Regions from separate parts of the Acetobacterium sp. KB-1 genome, predicted to be linked through region 1. Evidence: riboswitches for the same ligand, from Rfam matches in the RefSeq annotation. Region 1 holds a riboswitch; each other region holds the start of a gene.
The links. A riboswitch is a leader RNA that binds a small molecule or an ion and turns the genes downstream of it on or off. The one in region 1 is predicted to bind cobalamin.

Region 1 (6,152 bases):
CTGGCGGCTATCGGTGTCGCTGGACGGGCCGCCTTTTTCATGTTGCCACAGTTTAAACCGGTGGTGGCCATTGTCATCATTGCCGGGGTTTGTTTTGGTGCCGAATCCGGCTTTCTGGTGGGAGCCATGGTTTGTTTTGTGTCCAACTTCTTTTTTGGTCAAGGCCCCTGGACCCCCTGGCAGATGTTTGCCTTCGGTATTATTGGTTTTCTGGCGGGCATTCTGGTAAAGAAGGGTGCCATGAAAAAAAGCAAGGGTCAGCTCTGTCTGTATGGCTTTCTGGCAACCTTTTTTATCTATGGCGGAATTATGAATATGGCATCCTTGCTGATGTGGTCCAGCATTATTAACTGGAAAACGATTTTAGCCACTTATATCACTGGGGCACCCTTTGATTTGATTCATGCCAGTGCCACTGTGTTTTTCTTATTTGTTGCAGCTAACCCGATGATTGAAAAATTGGAACGGATCAAGAAAAAATATGGTCTGATTGATCCAAAATAGATTTTGTTTTAGTGAAAAAAGATCAAAAGTGACAGGGAGAGTTTCTTTTGATGATGACAGCGGATGCTGAGATGGAGAAATGACGAAATGGAAGAGTATAGTAAAGCAGTAGAAACGCGGCAAACCCAGGTATGGCATGTGAATCAGAGAGTAAAACAAGAGGGTCTCTTTGATTGCAGCGATGCGAAAAGTATAAAAAACAAACAGATGGAGGTCACGGAACCCTTTAGGGAGATTGGCACGGGTGCCTTTAAAGGAATCACAAAGGTGCGGCGGGTAGTTTTGTCAAACAGCGTCAAAATTATCGGCAATGAAGCCTTCCGGGGTTGCACCATGTTAAATCGGATTGAACTATCAAAACAAATCTGGCGCATTGGCAAGGGTGCCTTTTACGATTGTCTGCGACTAAGAACTATCGATATCCCCTGGCAGGTCAGGCGGATCGAAGAAAAGACCTTTAAGAAGTGCCGGTCTTTGAATGATCTTGTTTTGCATGACAATATTGAGTACATTGGGGAGAGTGCCTTTCTGGAATGTGAGGCATTAGCTGGAATTTCTATACCGGAAAAAGTGGAAGCGATCAATTTCAGAGCTTTTTGTGGATGCAAGAATTTGCAAGCGGTGAAGTTGCCGATGAATTTAAAAAGCATCGGTAGAGAAGCATTTTACAATTGTGGACTATTATCAATTGAGCTCAATGACCAGTTGGAGTCAATTGAAGAAAGTGCCTTTCTGAAATGTAAAGTTCTTGAGGAAATTGAAATCCCCAAAAGTGTAAAGCACATCGGGAAATGGGCCTTTCATGGCTGTCCAAAACTGGTAAAAGTAACTTTCCGTAGTGACCCGGAATATTTGGGTGAATGGCTTTTCAATCGAAAAAGTGTTAGAATATTCTGTAAAAAGGGATCTCGGGTCGATCAGTATTGTCAAAATTACGAGTATCAGACGGAGTATTTATAATAACGGTGTTTGTATAAATAATGATGAGGAGCAGGCGGGATGATCAGGACATTGGGAAAGAATCAGGTGAGAATTTATAAACAGGAAAAAATTGTCATCAACGAAAACTATGATGCGATTGGTTTTGGTGCATTTGAAAATAAGATGAGTTTAAAAAAATTGACCTTACCGGAAGGTTTGATTCGAATTGATAAAAATGCCTTTAAAGGTTGTACGGCCCTGAAAACCCTTCATGTTCCAGTAACGCTCAAAGAAATTGGGGAAGCAGCGTGGATGGGCTGCACCAATTTGTTGATGATCGAAATCCCGAATGGCATTCGGTCAATTCCGCCGAGAACGTTTAAAAATTGTCTGGCCCTGACTCAGATCACACTTTCGCCAAGTAGTTGCTTAACCGGTATTGGAGAAAGTGCCTTCGAATCCTGTCGGGAATTAAAAACCATTGCGATCCCCAATGGGGTCAGCCGGATTGAACGACGCACCTTTTATCGGACCAAGAATATGAAAAGCGTGGTATTCCCAGAAAATCTGACCTTTATTGGCAAAGAAGCATTCTATTTTTCCGGACTGGAAGGAAAACTGATGATCCCAGAGGGCGTGACAGAAATTGAAGAGAGTGCTTTTTTTAGGTGTAAAAACCTGACCGAGGTGTTCATTCCCGGTAGTGTCAAGCGGCTGGGAAAATGGACTTTTCATGGCTGCTCGCGGCTTAAATATCTGACTATTCTTCATAATATTGATGAAATCGGCGAATGGATTATTAATAAAAATGATACCATAATTCGCTGCATAAAGGGTTCCCGGGTGGATCACTATTGCCAATCCCAGGAGTTTCGAACAGAATACGTAAATAATGTTGCGAAAAAATAAAGGACTTCAATAACTAGAATTTAGACGATCAAATGCTTGGCTTGGGATGAAGCTCGCTAAAATATTCAATTGAAAAATTTCCCGTTCTATGATACACTTCCACTAATATAATAGGAAAGTGATGAGGAAAGGGGTGTAAGACCCCTACAGCCCCCGCTACTGTAATTGCTGACGACGTTTTTAATCCACTGTCTAACCGATGGGAAGGGAGAACTGAGGATGAAGCAAGAGTCAGGACACTCATAATCATAGAAATTCTTCGGTGGGAAGAAAAGAATTAAACCTTTTGTTTAGTATCCAGCCTCCACAGGAAGCTGGATTTATTTTTGCGAAAAAAGCAAAAAAATAAAGAAAAAGAAGGAAGAAAATGAAAAAGAAAAGTATGAGAAGGTTGTTGGTGATTTTTACCGTATTAGCGCTGATGGTATCCTTTACCGGCTGCCAGAGTGGCGAGTCATCCGCAGATGGTTCCGGCGTCTCACCCAAAAGCGGTGCTACCACCTATCCGGTGACAATAACCGATGATCTTGGAAACGCCGTCAAGATTGAAAAAGAACCCCAGAAAATTGTCTCACTGTCTCCCGCTGCAACCGAGATTTTATTCGCCATTGGTGTAGGGGATCAGGTGGTGGGTCGCACCGAGTATGATAATTATCCCGAACAGGCGCTAACCGTGCCGAGCATCGGTGACTACAATGCGCCCAATGTGGAAAAAATCATTGCTCTGTCACCCGATTTAGTACTGGCTTCAGATTTTGTTTCCGATGATGTCAGAAAACAACTGGAAGCCACGGGTGCAAAGGTCATCCTCTTTAGTCCGATCAGTATAGATGGGGTTATGAAAGATATTGTGATTGCGGGTGAAGTGGCAAACGCTAATGATGCGGCTGGGGATGTGGTTAAAAAAATGATGACGGATCGTCAGGTGATCGTTGATCGGGCCAAAACCGCTAAAACCCAGAAATCAGTCTTTATTGATGTGGGTGACTTCTTCAGTGCTGGTCCTAACTCGATGATGGATGCAATGCTTATTGATCTTAATGCCAAAAATATCGCTGCTGATGCAGCTACGCCATGGCCTCAGCTTAGTACTGAACAAATTATTGCGAGCAATCCGGATGTGTATATTTCCCTTTACAACACACCAGAACAGGTAAAGGCGACGCCCGGCTTTGACAAGGTTACCGCGATTAAAAATAACGAGATCGCATATTACGAATTTTTAACCCCGGAAAGCGATTTAATTCAACGACCGGGCCCCCGGATTGTACAGGGGCTGGCATTGTTGGCTAAGGATATTTATCCGGAAATATTTGCAAAATAAAGTGTCTGTTAAACCAAAATTGGTAGGGGTGAAATCTGTTCGCCCCTGAATTTTATCAGATGAAGAAGAGAGAATTCAGGAGTGAACAGATTAAATGGAGAAAATGGAGTCAGCATGAAAAAAAAACTGAAAAAATACGCGTTGCCATTGTCGATTGCAATCTGCATCGGCACGATTTATCTGTGCACCCTTACGGGGATTACGACCATTTCGTTTGGGGATACCAATAAAATTCTGTTAAATCAGATCTTTCATATTAATCTGGGGATGGAAAATATCAATGAGGGCGCAACGGCGATTATCTGGAATGTTCGCCTACCCCGGGTCATTCTCGCTTTTCTGACCGGTGGTGCTTTGGCACTGTGCGGGGCTGCCTATCAGGGAATCTTTAAAAATCCGATGGCCGACCCCTACATTTTAGGGGTATCCTCCGGGGCGGCATTGGGTGCCTCGATTGGTATTGTGATGAATTTCTCCAGTAATTTTTTAGGATCCAATGGGGTTGCTATCCTGGCTTTTGGCGGTTCTTTTTTAACCATCCTGTTGGTTTATAATATTTCCCGGGTCGGTCGTAAGGTGCCGGTGGCCACGCTTTTACTCAGTGGCATCGCCATTGGCCAATCACTGGGAGCCTTTATGTCATTACTGATGATCTTTAATAATGATAGCATGACGCAAATTATTTTTTGGGTGATGGGAAGTTTAAATGGTAAGGGTTGGGATCAGGTCCTGATTGTATTGCCCTATGTAGTGATTGGCTGCGTCATCATGTTAACCTCCGTCAGAGAGCTGGATATTATGCTGCTGGGCGAAGAAACGGCCACTCAATTGGGCGTTGATACCGAGGCGCTTAAGAAGAAAATCCTCTTTTCCTCATCCCTTATAACGGCAGCAGTGGTTGCGGCCACGGGGATTATCGGATTTGTTGGGCTGATTGTGCCCCATATTGTCCGCATGATCACCGGTCCCAAACACCGCACATTGGTACCCTTTTCAGTGCTCTTTGGCGGTGCTTTTCTCATTCTTTGCGACACCCTGGCCCGGTCGGTGACCTCTCAGGAAATTCCGGTGGGTGTAATCACCGCCGCCTTTGGCGGTCCTTTCTTTGTTTATCTGCTCCGCAAAAGAAAAAAAGGGGGGCTCTGAGATGGAACGGTTAATGCCAAGAATCATGCTCGATTTCAAGGATGTGGTATCCGGTTATGGCGAAAAAGATATCCTACAGGGATTTAGCGCGACCATCTGCCAGGGCGAGTTTGTCGGGCTGATTGGTCCTAACGGCACCGGCAAGTCAACCCTGTTAAAATGCTTGTCCGGACTGCTGCCGATTAAATCCGGGGTGATTACCCTGGAAGAAAAGAACAATACTAACTATACCCAACGGGAACGGGCCCAGATGATCGCCGTGGTGCCCCAGTCTTTTGATATCGACTACGATTTTACCGTGGAGGACATCGTTCTGATGGGGCGAAACCCCTATCTGAGTTATCGCACCAGAGAAACTCAGAATGATTATAATATTGTAACCGAGGCCATGCGGGCTACCAAGACCTTAAATTTTAGAAAACGGTTTTATAATAATCTTAGCGGTGGCGAAAAGCAACGAGTGATTATTGCCCGGGCCATCGCTCAGGAACCGGATATCATTCTTCTGGATGAACCCACCTCGGCTTTGGATATCCACCATCAGATTGAAGTGATGGAGCTGATCCGCAACCTGAATTTAAAAAAATCGATGACCGTGGTGGCAGTGCTTCACGACATCAATCTGGCGGCCCGATATTGCAACCGGCTTATTTTAATGAAAGACGGCCGGGTCATCATCGACGGAACACCGAAAGAAGTAATCACCGAAGCCAATCTCAAAAAAGTCTATGAAATGAAAATGTTTATTCAGGAGAATAAGCTTTTTTGTAAACCGGAGATTATCCCACTGCGGGTGATTAAGGAATCGGAAAACTATCGCAGTTTGAAAATTCACGTGATCTGTGGAGGCAATCAGGCTTCTCAGGTGTTAGAAGAACTGGAGGCCATGGGCCATCAGGTCACAGCCGGAGTGGTCAACCAGGGCAGTGATGACTGGACCATCTGTGATGTGCTGGGGATTCCGATGGTTGAAGAAAGTCCTTTTACCGCCATCAGCAGGGAAAAGCAGGAAGAAAACCTGGCGGTGATGGCAGAAAGTGACCTGATTTTGATTTCGGATCTGCCTTTTGGTCATGGTAATATTAATAACCTGATGGGTTTGGAAAACCTGCGGGGTGAGCTTTATTTCCATCGAAATTGTCTGAACAACGATTTTACCGAAGGCGAGCTGGTTAAACAGCTTGAGCTTATCAAAAAGAAGAAAACGGTCAACGAAATGAATAGTCATCAGGAGTTTATAAAAATGATCAAAGAACGGACCCTGATTAATGAAAAATAGCTTCGCAAATGGTTGGCTGGAAGCAGCCGCTGTGCGGTGAAGTTTTTAATATATGAGTCGGATTAAATA
Region 2 (6,152 bases), 1.8 Mb from region 1:
GCCAGACCCGCCAAGCCCTGAATTTCAGAGGGAATAATAATCTTAGTGGCTTTGCCATCAGCTACCTTTTCAAAGGTAGATAAACTCTTAAGGGCAATAACTGACTGAATCGGATTGGCATCATTTAACATCTTGACCCCATTGGCAACCGCTTCCTGAACCTTGACAATGGCTTCTGCTTCACCTTCTGCCCGTCTGATCTGAGCTTCCCGATCCGCTTCGGCACTAAGAATAGCAGCCGCTTTTAAGCCTTCCGCTTGTAAAATTGCCGCTGATTTTTCGCCTTCAGCGACCAGAATGGCACTGGCTTTTTCGCCTTCTGCCTGGAGGATTTTTTCCCGACGTTCCCGCTCTGCCTTCATCTGCCGTTCCATCGCATTCTGGATCGCTTCTGGTGGCATGATGTTTTTAAGTTCTACCCGGTTGATTTTAATCCCCCAGGGATCGGTGGCTTCATCGAGAATTACCCGCATTTTGGTATTAATCACGTCCCGGGATGTCAGTGTTGCATCGAGCTCCATATCACCAATGATGTTACGCAAAGTGGTGGCGGTTAGATTTTCAATGGCTTTCATGGGATTGTCCACCCCATACATATAGAATTTAGGATCGGTAACCTGTAAATAAATTACCGTGTCAATCTGCATCGTAACATTATCCTTGGTAATAACCGGTTGGGGCGGGAAATCCGCGACCCGTTCTTTTAAACTGATTCTTTTTGAAATCCGGTCAAAAATCGGAATTGCGATATGAAAACCGGTCTCCCAGGTGGCATGATAAGCGCCCAATCGTTCCACCACATAGGCATTAGCCTGGGGAACGATCTTCGCATTCACAATAATTACAACAACAAAAATGATAAATAAAACGCCTAAAATAATTAATCCAATCATCTTCTTACCTCCTTTTATTTTATTTCTTCTTCTACCAATTTAACCATGGCTTTAACCCCTTCGATTCCTACCACAGTCACTTTTGCACCAACAGGAATGACTGTATCGTCGTCGACATTTCTGGCAGTCCAAGACTTACCATCAACCTTGATGGCGCCCTGTCCCTTAAGATTATTGATTTCTTCCTCAACAATCCCCTGTTCTTTGAGAATGCGATCAGCATTGGTTGTTATCGTTTTGGGATCCATGTGTTTTTTCAAAAAAGGTTTTGTTCCCAATAATAATCCAACAGAAACCAGAAAGAACAGCGTCATCTGTACCCAAAATGGTGCGCCTAAATAAGCGACGGCCATTGCCACCAGAGAACCAACACAAAACCAGATGGAAACCAGTGCGCCAGCAGTAACCAATTCAACCACCAGAAAAACGACAAATAAAACCAACCAGACAAGAATGATATTCATCTGCTCACCTCCCTCATTCACTTAATTTTATTATAACATAGTTTGTTGTTTTTTTTCTCATGAGTTACACAATCGATTTTTTTTATTTTTTTCTTGCACTTTCATTTTTTAGTGTGTATAATCAAAAGCAAGTAAATAGAAAAGCGAACATATGGTGCCTTAAACATTAAGGAGAATAGGGAATCAGGTGAGAGTCCTGAACGAACCCATCACTGTAAGGGCGGAGCAAACCACAAAAACCACTGTTTTTTTAATGGGAAGGTGTGGCAAAGCGTTAAAACCCCAAGTCAGGAGACCTGCCTATGAATCGATCCTGAATGAACGAAGGTAAAGTTCATGGCTGTTATTTAGAATAAATAACAGCTGTGGACTTTTTTATTTGCCAAAATTTGTTGAGAATCATTCAGGAGGAAACGATGACAATTCTTAAAAAAGCACAAGCCGGTGAGATCACCGCAGAAATGATTTATGTGGCGCAAAAAGAAGGGCTCGATCCCGAAAACATTCGCCAGGGGGTAGCCGTCGGTGAAATCGTCATTCTAAAGAGTTCCCGGCCAAATATCAACCCGGTGGCGGTGGGCAAGGGTCTGTTTACCAAGGTTTCCGCCAGCGTTGGGATGTATGAAATAGATGACACCATCGATGGTGAAATGGCTAAAATCAAACAGGCCGTAAAAGCCGAAGCGGATACGCTGATGGATTTAAGTGTTCGGGGTCCGATTGATGAAATGCGTGAAAAAGTCTTATCCACGGTGGACCGGCCGGTCGGTACCCTACCCCTTTATCAGACCCTGGCTATGGCTCAGGAAAAATATGGCAGTGCTTTAGATATGACCGCGGATGACATGTTCGCGATGATGGAAAAGCATGCCTCCGAAGGCGTCAGCTTTTTAGCCCTGCACTGCGGCACCACCATGGACGTGATCAACCGCGCCAAAGAAGAAGGCCGGATTGATCCACTGGTTAGTTATGGGGGTTCCCATCTGATTGGCTGGATGGTTCACAACCACTGTGAAAATCCCTTTTTTACCCAATATGACCGGGTCCTGGAAATCTGTAAAAAGTATGATGTCGTGCTGAGCTTTGCCGACGGCATGCGCCCCGGCTGTATTGCCGATTCCCTGGACGGCGCCCAGGTTCATGAATTGGTGATCCTCGGCGGTCTGGTTAAAAAGGCCCGGGCGGCCGGGGTTCAAGTGATGGTCAAAGGACCGGGCCATGTGCCCCTGGATCAGATCCAGACCACTGTAAAGTTACAAAAACAACTATGCGGCGGCGCTCCCTACTTTGTCTTCGGCTGTCTGCCCACCGATTCCGGGGCTGGTATGGATCATGTCACTGGCGCCATCGGCGGCGCAATCGCCGCCTATTACGGTGCCGACTTCCTCTGTTACGTCACCCCGGCCGAACATATCGGCATGCCAAATGCCGATGATGTCTATATGGGCGTGATGGCCAGCCGCATCGCCGCCCATGCTGGTGATGTTGGCAAAGGCCATCCGGCAGCGATTGCCTGGGATCTGGAAATGTCCCATGCCCGCCGGGAACTTAATTGGGGCCGGCAGATGGAACTGGCCATCGATACTGAAACCGCCACGAAGGTCTGGAAGGATCGCAGCACCGACTTCGAATCCGAATGCAGCATGTGCGGCGACTTCTGTGCCATGAAAATTGTCGGCAAGTATTTACGAGACGAAAACCAGGAAGCGAGGAACTAATCATGACCCAAATATTAAAAGCTCGACAGGGTAAAATTACCGAAGAAATGGAAATGGTGGCACTCAGCGAAGGCTTCACGCCTGAATTTATCAGAGCCGGAGTAGCTGCCGGCCGGATTGTCATTCCTAAAAATAAATTGCGCAATCGTTCTAAAATCTGCGGCATCGGTGGTGGTCTGGACGTCAAAGTCAACGGTCTGATGGGCACCTCTGGTGATCGGGATGATATGGACATGGAAGTCAAAAAACTAAAAATCATCGAAGCCGCCGGTGCCCACGGTTTTATGGATTTAAGTATGGGTGCCGATATTGATACCATGCGAACCTTAAGTCTAAATAATTCCAACATTGCCGCTGGCTGTGTGCCCGTTTATCAGGCTGCCAAAGAAGCGGCTGATAAACGGGGCCTGATGGTCAATATGACCTCTGATGATCTGTTTGAAGTGGTTGAAAAACAATGTCAGGCCGGTATGGATTTTATGGCCGTGCACTCGGCCCTGAATATGGATCTTCTCAAAATATTAAAAAGAACCGGTCGCGTTGCCGATATCTGTAGCCGTGGTGGATCCTTGCTAACTGGCTGGATGTTCCATAACGATAAAGAAAATCCTCTTTATGCCGAATTTGACCGACTGCTGGAGATTCTCAAAGCGACCGATACGGTACTTAGCATCGGCGACGCCATTCGACCCGGTGCCAATGCTGATTCTCTGGATCAGGCCCACCTGCGCGGCTTAATGGTCGCTGGTGAGCTGACCAAACGGGCCCTGGCGGCCGGGGTTCAGGTGATGGTGGAAGGTCCCGGCCATGTGCCACTAAACCATATTCCCTCAGCGATGCTACTGCAAAAACGACTCTGTTACGATGTACCCTACTATATTTTAGGCTTCCTGGCCACCGATATTGCTCCCGGATATGACAATATTACGGGTTCGATCGGCGGTGCCTTTGCCGGCATGCACGGGGCTGATTTCCTTTGTTACCTGACCCCAGCCGAACACCTGGGTCTGCCCAATGAGGAAGATGTCCGCATCGGTGTCGAAACGACCCGGATCGCCGCCAATGCGGCCAATGTCTTAAAGCGCGGCGGCGCGGCCTGGAACCGCGATCTGGCGATGTCCCGGGCCCGGGTTTCCCGCAATCAGGAAGAACAGATCAAAAACGCCATCAATCAAGCCAATCTGATCGCTGCCTTTGCGGCTCAAAAGCCTTCCCATGGTTGTGCTGTCTGTGCCGACAGTAAATGTCCGGCGGATGTCGCGGCGGAGTTTTTTGGGATATCCTAAACGAGTAAACCCTTTGTGACGGGTAGCTTACCCGCCCCACGAAAAAACAAGCGTTTATTATCCAAAAGCGTCACCCATCATTCCGTAAGGGTTTGTAATACAAGCCCTTACAAGCCTCACCAATATAGTGATAAAATCAATCGTACGTTTCATTTATTACTAAGTAGAAAGGATAATTACCATGATCGAAACCAAATATACCTTAACACACGTCATCGACCATACCGAACCGGCTGACCCCAAGTGGCGTCAGGCCGCCCGCGATCATATAGAAAAATTAGCGATTCCGCCCTGGAGTCTCGGTCAGCTGCTGGTTGTCGCTGAACAGTTGGCCGGGATTCAACGCACCATCCGACCCAATGTCGATAAAAAAATGGTCATCACCATGGCCGGAGATCACGGTGTGGTGGCCGAAGGGGTTTCTGCCTTCCCTCAGGAGGTGACTCCACAGATGGTGGAAAACTTTGTCAAAGGCGGAGCGGGCATTAATATTTTAGCCAAAGCCGCTGGCGCCGAAGTGATTGTCGTTGATATGGGCGTCGCTGTGGATATGCCCGAACTGGTTTCACAAGGCGCCATCATTGACTGCAAGATCGCCCATGGCACCAAAAACTTTTATCAGGAACCGGCAATGACCCGGGAACAAGCCATTGCTGCGCTGGAAGCCGGGATCAATGTGGCTTCCAAGGTGATCAAAGAACAGGGGATCAATCTGCTGGCTACCGGCGATATGGGGATTGGCAACACGACCCCCAGCGCCGCTATTTTAGCGGTTATGGCCGAATATCCGGTTTCATCAGTAACCGGCCGGGGCACCGGCATTGATAACGCCACCTTGCTCAACAAGATCAAAGTGATCCGGGAATCGATCAATCGCCATCAACCCGATAAAACCGATCCCATTGATGTCCTTTCCAAAGTCGGGGGCTTCGAGATTGCCGGGATTGCCGGCGTAATCCTGGGGGCTGCTTTTAATCAGGTGCCGGTTCTGGTGGACGGCTTTATTTCCACCGCTGGTGCGCTGATCGCCAAGGCCCTATGTCCCCAATCGCTGGATTATATGATTCCCTCCCATCAGAGTGAAGAACCGGGGCATCAGCTAATGTGGCAAGCCCTGGGCTTACGCCCCCTGCTTAACCTCAATTTCAGATTAGGAGAAGGCACCGGGGCAGCGGTGGCGATGCACCTGGTGGAATCCTCGGCCCGGGTCATCTGCGACGTCTTAACCTTTACTGACGCAGGAGTAACCAATGGTCATGAAGGGGTATGATCCCCAAACCAACGGCGGCCAGTATTTAGAAGACCTGGCCACCGCTTACTGGGTTTCCGATGCGCTGTTCACTGCTTTGGAAATGGATCTTTTTCAAACCATCGATGATTTCGGGATCCGCGGCGCCAGTCTCTTAGAACTCGCCCCAAAACTGGGGGCCAACGAAAGCGCCCTGGAACGTTACCTGGCACTTCTAAACAGTCTTGGTCTAGTAGGATGCTACCAAAATGTTTATTATAACCAATTGATTACCAAAGAATATTTACTAATAGCGAGTCCGCTTTATCAGGGCGACTCGCTGCTGTGGCGTAAAAATCTTACTGATGACTGGAATACGCTTAAAGCTTCGCTGACTGCTGGTGGTCGGGTCAACTTTCTGCCGGCGGATATCAGCGAAGAAGAACTTAACCTGCGCCGGGCTAAATACATCAAAGCCATGGACAACGTGGCCAAGTTAAAAGCCCGCGACTGCACCACCTTTTTTACCGAACTCAGCGGTGATATTCTGGATGTGGGAACCG
Region 3 (6,152 bases), 1.4 Mb from region 1:
TCTTTACCGAATATTTTTTTGTAATAAAACTTTAAGCGCCTGGGGAGTGGTTGGATAGTTGCTTTCGTCCTTTATCATTTTGTTTTCAACCAGCATCTCATAAACATCGAGCATGGCTGGCCGTTTCAGATTTGCCTGCTCCAGGATTCTCGCGTTTTTAAAAATCTCCAATGGCGTTCCATCAGCAATAATTTTTCCCTGATCAAAAACTATCGCCCGCTCTGCCCAACGATAGGCAAAATCCACATCGTGCGTGGAGATCAGCATCGTTTTGCCTTCTTCTCCGAGCTTTAGTAGCACCTCTTCTAACATCTGGGCATTGAGGGGATCCAGGGCCGCGGTTGGTTCATCAAAGATAATGACCTCTGATTTCATCGCGATAATATCAGCAATCGTCACCCGCTTTTTTTCGCCGCCACTTAAATAATGAGGCGGACGATCTTTAAAATCGAGGATGTTCATGTAGGTTAGGGCCTCATCGACCCGGCTGATTACCTCTTCTCGAGGCAGTTTTAAATTCATCGGGCCAAAACCAACCTCGGCCATGACGGTGGAGGCAATGATCTGATTGTCGGCGTCCTGAAAAACAATCCCGATATTCTTGCGCAAATCTTTTATATTCTTTTTATTAATAATTGTGCCCTGATAGCTGATTTCGCCGTGATCGGCTTTAAGTACCCCATTGGCATTAAGAAAAAAGGTCGACTTACCAGACCCGTTCGATCCGATCACCGCAATCTTTTCGCCCTTAAAAATATTCACACTGACCCCATCCAGCGCCGGGTTTCCGTTTCCATAACTGTAATAAAGCTCGCTGACCTTTAGTATTGGTTCACTCATAATTAATGCCATCAATCCTTTCTAGTGCGTAAAAATCCCAAGCAGAATCAGAAAAATCATGAAGGCAGCCCCAATTATCAGGTGACTCACCTGAAGCTTCTTTTCTTCTTCCAGAAAAACCAAATCGCCGTCATAGCCTCTGGCTTCCATGGCGGTATAATAAGCATTGGCCTTTTTAAGTGAAACCACCAGCATATTGCTGGCGACACTGCCAAAGGTATAGCAGGCAGTCTTAAAATCACTATAGCCCTGGCGGGAATCGGCAGAATTTCGTATGTTATTAAAAACATCCAGCATAATAAAAATATACCGATAAATCAGGTTCATTAGCTCAATAATCAGCTTGGGCACATGGGCCTTTCGGAGCACCCCGATGATTTCTGAAGAAGGTGTGGACAAGGTCATCATAATCATGGCGCTAATGGCACCAAAGACTTTCAGAATCAGAAAGGCCATTTCCTGGAGCTTGGCAACTGAGGTAAAGAGATAGCCAAAACCAAGAAAAAGATTAAACTGCCCGATCGGCTGGCTTGAAAAATCAACCCCAATGGCAATGGTTCCCAGAAGAATAAAGGTAATCGGTATCATCAGTACCGAAATATACGCTCCCAGCGGCAGTCCGCCTTTTAACACCGTCAAATAGGCCATGCTGGCGATTACGGCCAGAGACACAAAGGGATTATTTAGCCCAATGCAAAGAAGCAGGGTGGTAAAGGAAAAAACCACTTTAAAGGTCGGGTTCCACTGTCTTATTTTTGAGGCATAGGCATAAAAATCAATGGCCGATCCTTCGCCATGTTTATGTCCAATTTGATGATGGTGTCGCTTCTGATGATGCATTGTTTCATGCTCCGGTTTTTCACCGGTTTTTACAACACTGATCCATTTATCTAAACTTTTTTCCACATGAAGCCTACCCTTCTATTGTTTGCTTGTCTTGACGCTTACTGATTCAACTGACCATGGCAAATTTTTCCCACACCTTTCATCAACTCTTCAATTGAAGAGAATTTATTGCTGCAGTTTTCTTCAATCCGGTCGACCAGAATAATTTTCATCCCCAGTTTTTTAGCGGCTTTGATTTTGTCCACTACGCCACCCATGTTGCCACTTTCCTTGGTTACCAGGACCGACGCCTTACAATATTTAAATAATTCAATATTTAACGCTTCATTATAGGGGCCCTTAATGGCAATGATATTTCTGGGGTTAAATCCCAGACTTTCGCATTTACTTAAAACTTTCCAGTCTGGAAGCACGCGCAGATAAATCCTTTTCGAGAAGTCGGGAATCCTTTTGAATGTTTCAATCTTATTACTCCCAAGCGTAAGTAAAATATTGCCTTCGCAGTTTTCCAGAACATCACAGGCTTCTCCGTAGTTCTTAACGATGGTAATGTCCGGGTCATCCTCATATCTGATCCGCTCCCGTTCATAACGAAGATAGGGCAGGGCTTCGAATTTGCAGACATTGATGGCGTTTCTTGTTATTTCTGTTGAAAATGGATTGGAGGCGTCAATTAAACAGGCCGGTTTAAGCTTTCTAATCAACTGGGTAATGTAATCTTTGTTCAGTTTACCCTGATAAATATCCAGATTATTAAACTCATCCAACATACCAGCTCCCAATCGCGAAGTAACCGTCACTGCCGTATCCTGTTTTTTTTCTAGTAGTCTTTCAATCACTGTCTTTGCGTCGGTTGTCCCGGCTATTACGAGTACTTTTGACATTAATTCTCCATCCTATTTCTTACTTTTTTGCACCAAAAAACCTCATTATCTCTAAACAAGACAATGAGGTCGCAAAAATGCGTACAAAAATAAACCTCCTCCATCTCTCGTAGAGTTTGAGATACACAAACAGGCAGGTCTTCTGGCTTGAGCGTCAGCATTACCTCCTGCCTTCCCAACTAAGTGGTGGCATTCCTGGAGGAACTCTTCTCTTACAGCGGCGGGACCGCGGGGGATTTTCACCCCTCTTCCCTTTTCACCGGCTTATAATACATGGATTACAGCCGACACCTGTTTATCTTATTAAATTCTTATTCTTTTTTTAAGTCTCTTGTACTATATCAAAAAATAGTAATTTTGTCACGGATTTTTTTGTCGGATTTTTTATAACTTGAAAAGTTCCGTTCTTAAACCCAGCTCGACTAATGACAGACCGGCGATGGAAGTCACATCGGTTTCATCAGGATCCACCAGCACGATGGCTTCTGAATCGATGGTATCAATGGTTTTTAAATCATCAGTCAGACCAACACCCGTTTTCTTTACTTTAGTTTATTTATTTTTCAAAGCTTTGCGTGCCAGTCTTGCTGGTGTGATGATGCGATCTTGATAATCAAAGCACTCTTTGGCAATAACATTACTCAAAAGCAACAGGCAAATGAGATTTGGAATGGCCATGAGGCCGTTCATGGTATCCCAGACGATTTCCAAAGCAATGGTTGAACCGATAAAGGTAACCAGACAGTAAACAAATCGATAGATCTTAGTTGCTATGGGCGCTCTGATAAGATATTCCAGGGATTTTTCGCCATAATATTCCCAACCCAAAATAGTTGAAAAAGCAAATAGCATAATACCAATGGTTATAATCCATCCTCCGGCAGGTCCTAATGCAGATTGAAATGCCATAATAGTGAGATTCACACCGGTTACCAAATTTCCAGAGGCATCCACACTGCCTAATGCACCGGAAGAGGCAATGACTATGCCGGTAATACTGCAGGTTACCAGGGTATCAAAAAAGGTGCCGGTCATATTGATATAGCCCTGTCGTGAAGGATAGTCGGTTACTGCAGCCGCTGCGGCGATGGGTGCGGAGCCCAGGCCCGCCTCATTGGAAAAAACCCCCCGGGCAACGCCCCAACGCATCGCGGTTAACATACTGGCAATAATCGTTCCACCGACACCACCGGCAATGGCAGTGGGAGAAAAAGCCATCGTAAAGATTTCAGCTATGCCGGCTGGGACATTTTCATAATTAATGATAATGACGGTTAATGCGGCGATAAAATACAAAACAGCCATAAACGGTACAATTATGCCGCAAACCTTTCCGATACTTTTAATCCCGCCAAGAAGCACAGTGATCGCCAGACCTGTAATGATGAGTCCGGTAATCCAGGTTGGCACCCCAAAGGTTCCATAAACCGCATTTGAGATGGAGTTGGCCTGGGTCATGTTGCCGATACCAAAAGAAGCGGCCACTGCAAAGACTGAAAATAAAACGGCCATTGTGGATCCCAGCCATTTAATTTTAATGCCATTTTTCATGGCATACATGGGCCCTCCGGACATTTCGCCCTGTTCGTTGGTTTCCCGATATTTTATGGCCAGTACACTTTCACCATATTTGGTGGAAAGACCAAACAGGGCACTGATCCACATCCATACCAGGGCACCAGGACCTCCCAGTACCATGGCCGTTGCCACACCGACGATATTTCCTGTACCGATGGTGGCGGCCAAAGATGTCATTAACGATTGAAAAGGGGAAATATCCCCACGTTTTTTCTTCTTCGTTTTCTCGGTTTTTACAAAAATTGATTTCAAAGCATAACCAAGGTTACGCCATGGCAAAAACTTTAACCGAATGGTTAAAAAGATTCCTGTTCCTACTAAAAGCATTAGCATAACAGGTCCCCAAACTAAATTGTTGATCGCTGTAACTATTTCCGAAAAGTTCATGTATTCCTCCTGAATTTTTAAAGCAACTTAAATATCGTAGCATAGTTAGTCGGTTTATGCCAAGAGACTCAAGGTAATGCTAGCGCTAAAAGGTAGGCTTCTTTAATACTAATCGAAACTATTCAAAACATACGTTTCCATAATAAAGCGGCTCCCCAGTGCTGATAATCACATAAAGCCCCTTTCGATATTCGTTATAGTACTCATTTTGAAACGGCGATTCAGTGGCTTTTTTCTGGGTCACCACATATTGATCCGGTGACAGTGTTTTAATATGGTATGCGGATCCTTTTTTTGATATTTCATCGTGATTCCTACCTTTCCTGCAACTGTTTTATTATTACCCTATCTTTCCGAGTGCTAATCAGTCTTCAATAATATTAAGAAAGGCTTCAAGACCATTCACTGGCTGTTCAAGCGGTTATTTCTACAGATATAGGCTGTCCGGTTCGCCGTGAATCATCTGCTGATTGACGGCAAACTCATTGATCTTTTTCAGATCTGTTTCGCATTTATTGATTTCAACCGACGCCTGCTTATCACTATTCAATTTTTATTAAATCCTAAATCTCATTGTGGTATATCGAACAAATGTAATTTTATCACGAATTTTTTTGTGCATTACATCCTCATCCTGAACGCTTTATTTTTGACCAATCTCGAAAAATCCAAGTCCATCAATAGCGGCTATCATCTTATGAAGATAATCATCACTGGTAATCGGCCATTTATATCCTTTACGGAAAAGCATATTAGTGGTAAACCGTTGTTCACTGCCCAGATAAGCAATCTGCTGGTGCGAGCCGGTATCGGTGTAGGCAATGATCCCCGATAAATAACGGGTCAGGCGGTCATCATTCATCGCTGTTTCCAATCGTTTCTGGAACTCTTTTTCGCTGATGATCGCAATCTCAAATCCGTAGCGCCCCATCGCGGCAATCACATCAGCCATTGTGATATGATGATTATTGTAGGGATGGAAGACCCTGAAATGGTCAGCCGTTTCGCTGAGCTTAAGGATAGCCGCCGCGGTGGAATCGATTGGGGCAAATTCCACGGATGCTTCCAGACCAGAAAATGGAAAGGCCCCAATCAGTTTATAAGCTTTCAGTTTACCCATAAAGGCATTGGAATTAAAATTGATCTGGAATTCTCCGTCAGAATTCCGGGCCATCAGATTTCCAACCCGCATAATTTTCGCTTTCAATCCCTGATTTACGGCCTCCAGAATATATCGCTCGGCCGTAAATTTACTATTTGCATACTTATTGTCGAGATCCTGACCGATAAAAAGATTGTTTTCTGACAGCTTGGTATCTACCGGCGGCTGACTGTCAATACTGGTACCCGCAATGCTATGGGTAGAAATCTGAATCAGCCGAGCTTCTTGGGCCATACAATAATCAATCAGCAGCTGAACCCCACCCACATTAATATTTTCAATTTCTGTTCCAGCGGCAAAATGCTTCACATTAGCCGCACAATTGATCACAGTATCGACGTTAATCGCATTTAAGCAATTCAGAAAAGTACTGTCGGTAATTTCTCCTTCGACAATCTGAATGCGATTTCCGAAGAACTCAGCATAATCCTTATTAAAGTAGAAGACCAGCATGT
Region 4 (6,152 bases), 570 kb from region 1:
CCAATTGATCCGTGCCAAATAAATGGGCCAGCGATGGGCCCTGAAACTTATCAATGATGTTCTGAGCGGTAGGGTCATAGGGCGCTACCAAGGGTGCCAGAACAGCCAGACCAATCACCAGTAAGAGAAAAAAACTAACCCCCATCGCTAGGCGGTCCTTTCTGAACCGATTCCAAAATCCTGCCATCTCACGTCTCCCTTCTTCTCGGATCAATCCAAACGGATCCCAGATCTACCAGTAAATTACAAAATACGAATAACACCGCCATGATCAGCACATAGGCCTGAATCATCGGAAAATCCCGATTGAAAATTGCTGTCACACAGAGCCGGCCGATTCCCGGCCAAGCAAAGATGTTTTCAATCACGACGGTCCCGGCAATCAGCTTGGGAATCGACATCCCCAGGGCTGTTAAGGAGGTTTGCAGGGAATTTTTAAAGACATGTTTCATTATCGTCTGTTCCTTTAAACCCCGTACCCGACCATAAAGCACATAATTCTCCCGCTTGTTCTGAATCATGTTGTTCCGAATCAACCGGACATAGGTGGCAATATATCCCAGTGACAAGGTCACCGCCGGTAGAATCACCGAAGCCGGAGACGTCATCCCACTGGTCGGCAGCCATTTAAGCTTCACGGCAAAAAGCCACATCAGCAGAATGCCCGCCCAGAAGCCCGGAATCGCCGTTCCCACAAAAACAATCCCCCGCATCGTTTTATCCGTGATGCTATTCTCTTTCACAGCACATAACACCCCGGCTGCCACCGAGATAATAACGATGATCAACAGCGAAACACTGGCCAGATAAAGAGTCGGCGGCAATGCCTTGGCGATTTCTTCACCGACTGGTTTGTTATTGGCATAGCTGTTACCAAAATCACCCTGAAGGGCATTGCTAAGCCAAGTCAGATAGCGGGTCATAAAAGGGTCATCGAGTCCTAATTGCTCCCGCATCTGGGCAATATTCTCTGCGGTCGGGGTGACCTCATTGACCCGAATGGCGACTTCGGCCGGATCACTGGGGCTTAAATTAATTAATATAAAGGCAAAAAAGGAGATTCCGATTAAAATCGGAATCATCCACAGGAGCCTTTTGACAATGTAATGCTTCATGGTCTTACTCCCCTTTATTTTTCCAGTTTGTTATTCATAACTACTTGGAAAAGTACATTTTTTCAAATGGTATTTCATATTGAGAATCGTTAAAGGTTACCCCATTTAAACCATCGATGGCCACCGCTTTGGTTTTTGAGTAAGAAATCGGTATATACACATACTGGTCATTAATATAGGTTAGCACCTCTTTGTACATCTCGGCCCGTTTGGTGTCGTCAGCTTCAATCATGATCTTGGTAATGGTTTCATCCAGCCACTGTTTCTTTTCCAGTCCAACCTGAGCCTGATAATCGCCATGGGCGGGAATTCGCCACGATGAAACATAAGATTGGGGATCGTAGGGGGTTCCCCATGACAAAGAATATTGAAGATCAAAGTCGCCGGTTTTCTGACGATCCAGGAAGGCCTGTTTTTCTTCTCCAAGAATATTCATCTTGATGCCAACGGCGGCCAGATCGGCTTGAATCGAGGCGGCAATAGTACCTTCCTGGGCATTTTTGGAATTATAGGAAAGGGTGATTTCACATTTTTGGCCATCTTTTTCGCGAACCCCATCAGTTCCCAGCTTCCAGCCGGCTTCATCTAATAATTGTTTAGCCTTTTCCTGATTATAAGAAATCGTTTTTAAATCAATGTTACAATAGGGGACCTCTTTTGATAACAGCGTATCCGCCTGATCTTCAGATCCGTTTAAAATTCCCTGAATGATATTTTCCTTATTGACCGCATATTCAATCGCTTCCCGAACTTTAATATCTTTGGTAATCGGTGAATTACTATTGATGAGAATCGCTCTGGACGCTATCGGTTCACTGATATAGGTTTTGTAGGCGCCTTCATCTTCCAGTTTTTTATACGAATCCAGATCAACCTGATCACCATCTGCTCCGAAGAGTAAATCTACTTCGCCGTTCTGAAGGGCTAATAAAATTGTCTGAGGATCTGGCATGACCTTCCAGTTAACGGTTTTTATCTTCGTTTTTTCGCCCCAATAATTTTCATTCTGGGTAAAGGTAGCGTACTGGTTATCAACATGCTCGGATAAAACCCAGGGACCGGTGCCAATATAACCACTCACGCCTTCTTCGGTGGTGCCATTAACAAAACAATTGGGTGAAATGAATCGGAACGGCCGGGTCAGACCCAACTCCACCAGGGTGGGGTAATAGGGTTGCTTTAATACCAATTTGTAAGTGTGCTCATCGACTACCACATTTTCCTTGATCTCATTGACCATATCCAGCCAGGCATGCCGTTCCAGATTTCCGACGATGGCATCCATATTCAGTTTGACTGCCTCGGCATTAAAGGCCGCACCATCCGTAAAGGTAACTCCTTTTCGCAAATGGAAGGTATATTCCAGTCCATCCGCAGAAATTTCCCAACTTTCCGCCAGTGCCGGCTTCACTTCGCCGTCTTCATTTTTCGTGAGACCTTCAAAAACCATGTTTTGAGCTGACATCTCACCCGAATACAGATGCGGGTTAATGTCCCGGATATCCTTGGTACAGGCATAATTTAATGCTTCTTTAGTGGAAACATCAGAGTTTGCCGAGGTGCTGCTACATCCTGCAAAAATACCGGTACACAGCACCGCGGCGACAAGTACCGCTAAACCTTTTTTTAACTTCATTTTCTTTTCTCCTCTAAACTACTTGTTTTATTTGATCAACTTCCAGTTTCATGCCATTGTCTTTTGTAGCAAAGAACCTGAGCTTTATCACAACATTAAAGATTTGTATTTTTGAGGAATTTTTTCCATAAAAAAACCCCACCATCTCAGAAAAGATAGTGAGGTTGCAAAAAAAGCCTGCTAAAAAAAACACCTCCTCTATCACACGTAGAGATTGAGTAATTAAAGCAGGCAGGTCTTCTGGCTAAAGCGTCAACATTACCTCCTGCCTTCCCATATCATGGTGGCATTCCTGGAGGAACTCTTCTCATACAGCGGCGGGACCGCGTGGGATTTTCACCCATCTTCCCTTTTCACCGACCTGTAATACATTGGATTACTGCCGGCACCTGTTTTATTAATATTCAATTTAATTATAAGCCGGTGTTTTAATAAAAAATAATCAAAACACTAAAAAACAGAAACAATCACTTGTCTTTCATTGTTTCTGTTTGTCATTTTAACACGTTTAATCTGCTTTCGCAATCTTTTTAAACCGATATGATATTCTTTTTAAGAATACCTTTATATGCCAGAGAAGTTTACCTATAAGATTGACTCAATGAGTTTTTTAGTATAATCCTGTTGAGGATTTATGATAATCTCATCCGGCGTTCCTTCTTCCACCACATGACCATGATGCATCACCAGAACCCGATCACAGACTTCCTGGACCAGGGCCAGGTCATGACAGATCATGAGTTGTGACATTCCCAACTCTTTTTTTAATTGCGTCAGCAGTTTCATAATTTGGGCTTGAACCGTCACATCAAGGGCGCTGGTTGCTTCGTCACAGATCAGTAGTTGGGGTTTGATGGCAATGGCTCTGGCAATGGAAGCCCGCTGACATTCCCCGCCACTGACCTGATGGGGATAGCGGTCGGTAAATTCAGGGCCTAATTCACAGATGTTGAGATATTTAATGGCTCTCACCCGGGCTTCCTCACGACTGATCCCTTGATTGATCATACTCTCCATGATGCCATCTCCCAGTTTAATCCGGGGATTAAAAGAATCCACTGGCATCTGAAAAACCATTTGAATGTCCCGATAGACCTCCCGCTGGGCTTTCCCGCTCAGACCAATAATGTCTTTTCCACCCAGTCGAATTTCGCCTTTATCAGCCGCTTCCAGACCGGTAATCATTTTTGCCACGGTGCTTTTCCCGCTACCGCTTTCCCCAACCAGAGCCAGACATTCCCCTTTGCAAAGATGAAAGCTGACATCATCAACTGCATGAATGCTTATTTTTCCCTTATGATAGGTTTTACTTAAGTTGCTAACTGCTAAAAGCTCACTCATCTTTCACCTTCTCCGAATTCTTGGGACGGCCTGAATCAACGCTCTGGTGTATGCCTCCTGGGGATCATCGATGACATCCCGGGTATCTCCATACTCCACCAGACGACCTTGACACATCACCGCTACCTTATCGGCCATGTAAGAAACCACCCCAATATTATGCGTGACAATGGCAATTCCGGTTCCAAATTCATCCCGTAGCGCCATCATCTCTTTGACAACCTGAGCCTGAACCGTCACATCCAGAGCCGAGGTGGGCTCATCGGCAAAGAGCAGATCGGGCTCCAGAATCATCGCCATCACAATCCCCACCCGCTGATTCATACCGCCCGATAACTCAAAGGGATAACTGTTTAAAATACGCTCACTATCTTTGAGATTAATCTTGTTAAACAGGGTATCCGCCCGCCTCCTCACCTCTTGACGGTCCTTAAAACCATGTTGTTCCATGGTTTCATAAAGCTGCTCACCGATCGTTCTTATCGGGCACAAGGCACTGCCGCAGTTTTGAAAAATCATGCCCATTTCCGGTCCCCGCATGGTTCTGAGCGCTTCAGCATCGAGGTCAATCACGTTCTGGCCTTTGTAAAAAATGTCGCCACGATTAACCCGGCCGGCGCAGTCCAATAAGCCCATCGTCGCCCTGATCAGGGTGCTTTTTCCGCTTCCCGATTCGCCCACTATCCCCAGAATCTCGCCCTGCTTCATCTTCAGGTTAACACCGGTGACCATCGGCTGTCCGTCATAGGAAATTTCTACATTTTGAAGTTCTAATAATGGTTGCTGCATCGTTTTATCCTTTTGATCGGAATTTTTTTCTCGGAGTTTTTTATGCTCAATTTTTTATGCTCGCATTTTTTATTCAGTGATATCCAAATCGGCGGTAATTTCGTAGTAATCGGATGGGTGGGCAGTAAAACCAGTCACTCCTTTTTTCATAACGAAGGACATTTTTAAATGCGATGCATAAATATAGGCGTTATCATTTAAAATCTGTTGTGCAATTCGAGTGGCTAAATCACTGCGTTTTTCGACCTCAAATTCATTTCGCAGCTCAGCAACCAGGGTTTCAACCGTATCATTATGGTAATGGCCGCGGTTGTAATCAGAATTGTCAACAACATGGGTGGTGAAATAGTATTGTGGGTCTCCGGTTGGTGCGGTTACAAAGGCATTGGCAAAAACATCATAGTCACCGGCTTTTAAGAAATCCTTATAGCTGTCAGTCGCATTGACTAAAACGTCGATTCCGACTTGCTTATAGGTTGCCTGAACCGATTCTGCCAGTAGCGGCAATTCCTGTCGGGAGGTATAGGTCAGCCATTTAATCGAAAGTTTCTGACCATCCTTTTCCCGGATACCATCGCCATCGGAATCAACCCAGCCAGCTGCATCCAGAACTTTCTTGGCCCCTTCGATATCATAGCTGGCGTCCTTAACTGCATCACCACCAAAGGTGAAGTTAGCTGGGAATGGCCCAACCGCCGGTGTTCCGTTTCCATATAGTAACACTGAAGTAAAGCCATCTTTATCGATACTCATGGCCATCGCTTGACGAACAGCATCATCCTTAATCACGGCTGAATTATAATTCAAAGCCGCCTGGTAAACTCTTGAAGTATTGGTTGAGCTAATGGTATAGTCATCGTTATTCTGAAACAATTCCAGGCTGGCATAAGGCAGACCCTGCGCCGCATCAATTTCGCCGCTTTGAAGAGCCATCGTCAGGGTATCGCCATCGGTGATACTCTTGACATTGACAGTACCAACCTTTGGTTTTCCACCCCAGTAATCCATATTGGCTACCAGATTAATTTCCGTATCGGTGATTGTTTTTGCCACATAGGGACCCGTTCCGACCACGTTTTTATCAGCAGTAACGCCGGCTTCCATATCGATAATACATCCATAAGGGTCACACAGGTAGTTGACCAATGCCGGAGACTTGATTGCAGTTGTGATCGTAATGCTTTGACCATCAGCGCTAATGGATTTGATTTGCAAGTCTTTGGGCGCTCGATCATGAACAGCGATCAGATTATCCAGACAGGCTTTAACCG

Region 2: linked by a shared signal. The riboswitch ahead of thiC (phosphomethylpyrimidine synthase ThiC) and the one ahead of DOZ58_RS09655 (ABC transporter substrate-binding protein) in region 1 are both predicted to bind cobalamin.
Region 3: linked by a shared signal. The riboswitch ahead of cobK (precorrin-6A reductase) and the one ahead of DOZ58_RS09655 (ABC transporter substrate-binding protein) in region 1 are both predicted to bind cobalamin.
Region 4: linked by a shared signal. The riboswitch ahead of nikA (nickel ABC transporter substrate-binding protein) and the one ahead of DOZ58_RS09655 (ABC transporter substrate-binding protein) in region 1 are both predicted to bind cobalamin.

The regions. Positions count from the first base shown of each region.
Region 1 is NZ_CP030040.1:2,063,749-2,069,900, reverse strand. Features, by position in the region: gene DOZ58_RS18915 (ECF transporter S component) at 1-504, shown strand, start outside; gene DOZ58_RS09665 (leucine-rich repeat domain-containing protein) at 592-1,464, shown strand; gene DOZ58_RS09660 (leucine-rich repeat domain-containing protein) at 1,504-2,334, shown strand; cobalamin riboswitch at 2,407-2,597, shown strand; gene DOZ58_RS09655 (ABC transporter substrate-binding protein) at 2,702-3,658, shown strand; gene DOZ58_RS09650 (iron ABC transporter permease) at 3,773-4,804, shown strand; gene DOZ58_RS09645 (heme ABC transporter ATP-binding protein) at 4,806-6,083, shown strand.
Region 2 is NZ_CP030040.1:3,848,019-3,854,170, reverse strand. Features, by position in the region: gene DOZ58_RS17745 (SPFH domain-containing protein) at 1-893, opposite strand, end outside; gene DOZ58_RS17740 (NfeD family protein) at 908-1,357, opposite strand; cobalamin riboswitch at 1,493-1,676, shown strand; gene thiC (phosphomethylpyrimidine synthase ThiC) at 1,774-3,075, shown strand; gene bzaB (B12 lower ligand biosynthesis ThiC-like protein BzaB) at 3,078-4,361, shown strand; gene cobT (nicotinate-nucleotide--dimethylbenzimidazole phosphoribosyltransferase) at 4,543-5,631, shown strand; gene DOZ58_RS17720 (class I SAM-dependent methyltransferase) at 5,618-6,152, shown strand, end outside.
Region 3 is NZ_CP030040.1:3,486,808-3,492,959, reverse strand. Features, by position in the region: gene DOZ58_RS16080 (energy-coupling factor ABC transporter ATP-binding protein) at 4-840, opposite strand; gene cbiQ (cobalt ECF transporter T component CbiQ) at 862-1,680, opposite strand; gene cobK (precorrin-6A reductase) at 1,785-2,570, opposite strand; cobalamin riboswitch at 2,685-2,880, opposite strand; gene DOZ58_RS16065 (sodium:alanine symporter family protein) at 3,123-4,535, opposite strand; gene DOZ58_RS16060 (peptide-methionine (R)-S-oxide reductase) at 4,654-4,779, opposite strand; gene DOZ58_RS19140 (hypothetical protein) at 4,963-5,085, opposite strand; gene DOZ58_RS16055 (non-ribosomal peptide synthetase) at 5,179-6,152, opposite strand, start outside.
Region 4 is NZ_CP030040.1:2,635,610-2,641,761, forward strand. Features, by position in the region: gene opp1C (nickel/cobalt ABC transporter permease) at 1-187, opposite strand, end outside; gene opp1B (nickel/cobalt ABC transporter permease) at 189-1,115, opposite strand; gene nikA (nickel ABC transporter substrate-binding protein) at 1,156-2,751, opposite strand; cobalamin riboswitch at 2,964-3,159, opposite strand; gene DOZ58_RS12185 (ABC transporter ATP-binding protein) at 3,337-4,092, opposite strand; gene DOZ58_RS12190 (ABC transporter ATP-binding protein) at 4,096-4,881, opposite strand; gene DOZ58_RS12195 (ABC transporter substrate-binding protein) at 4,951-6,152, opposite strand, start outside.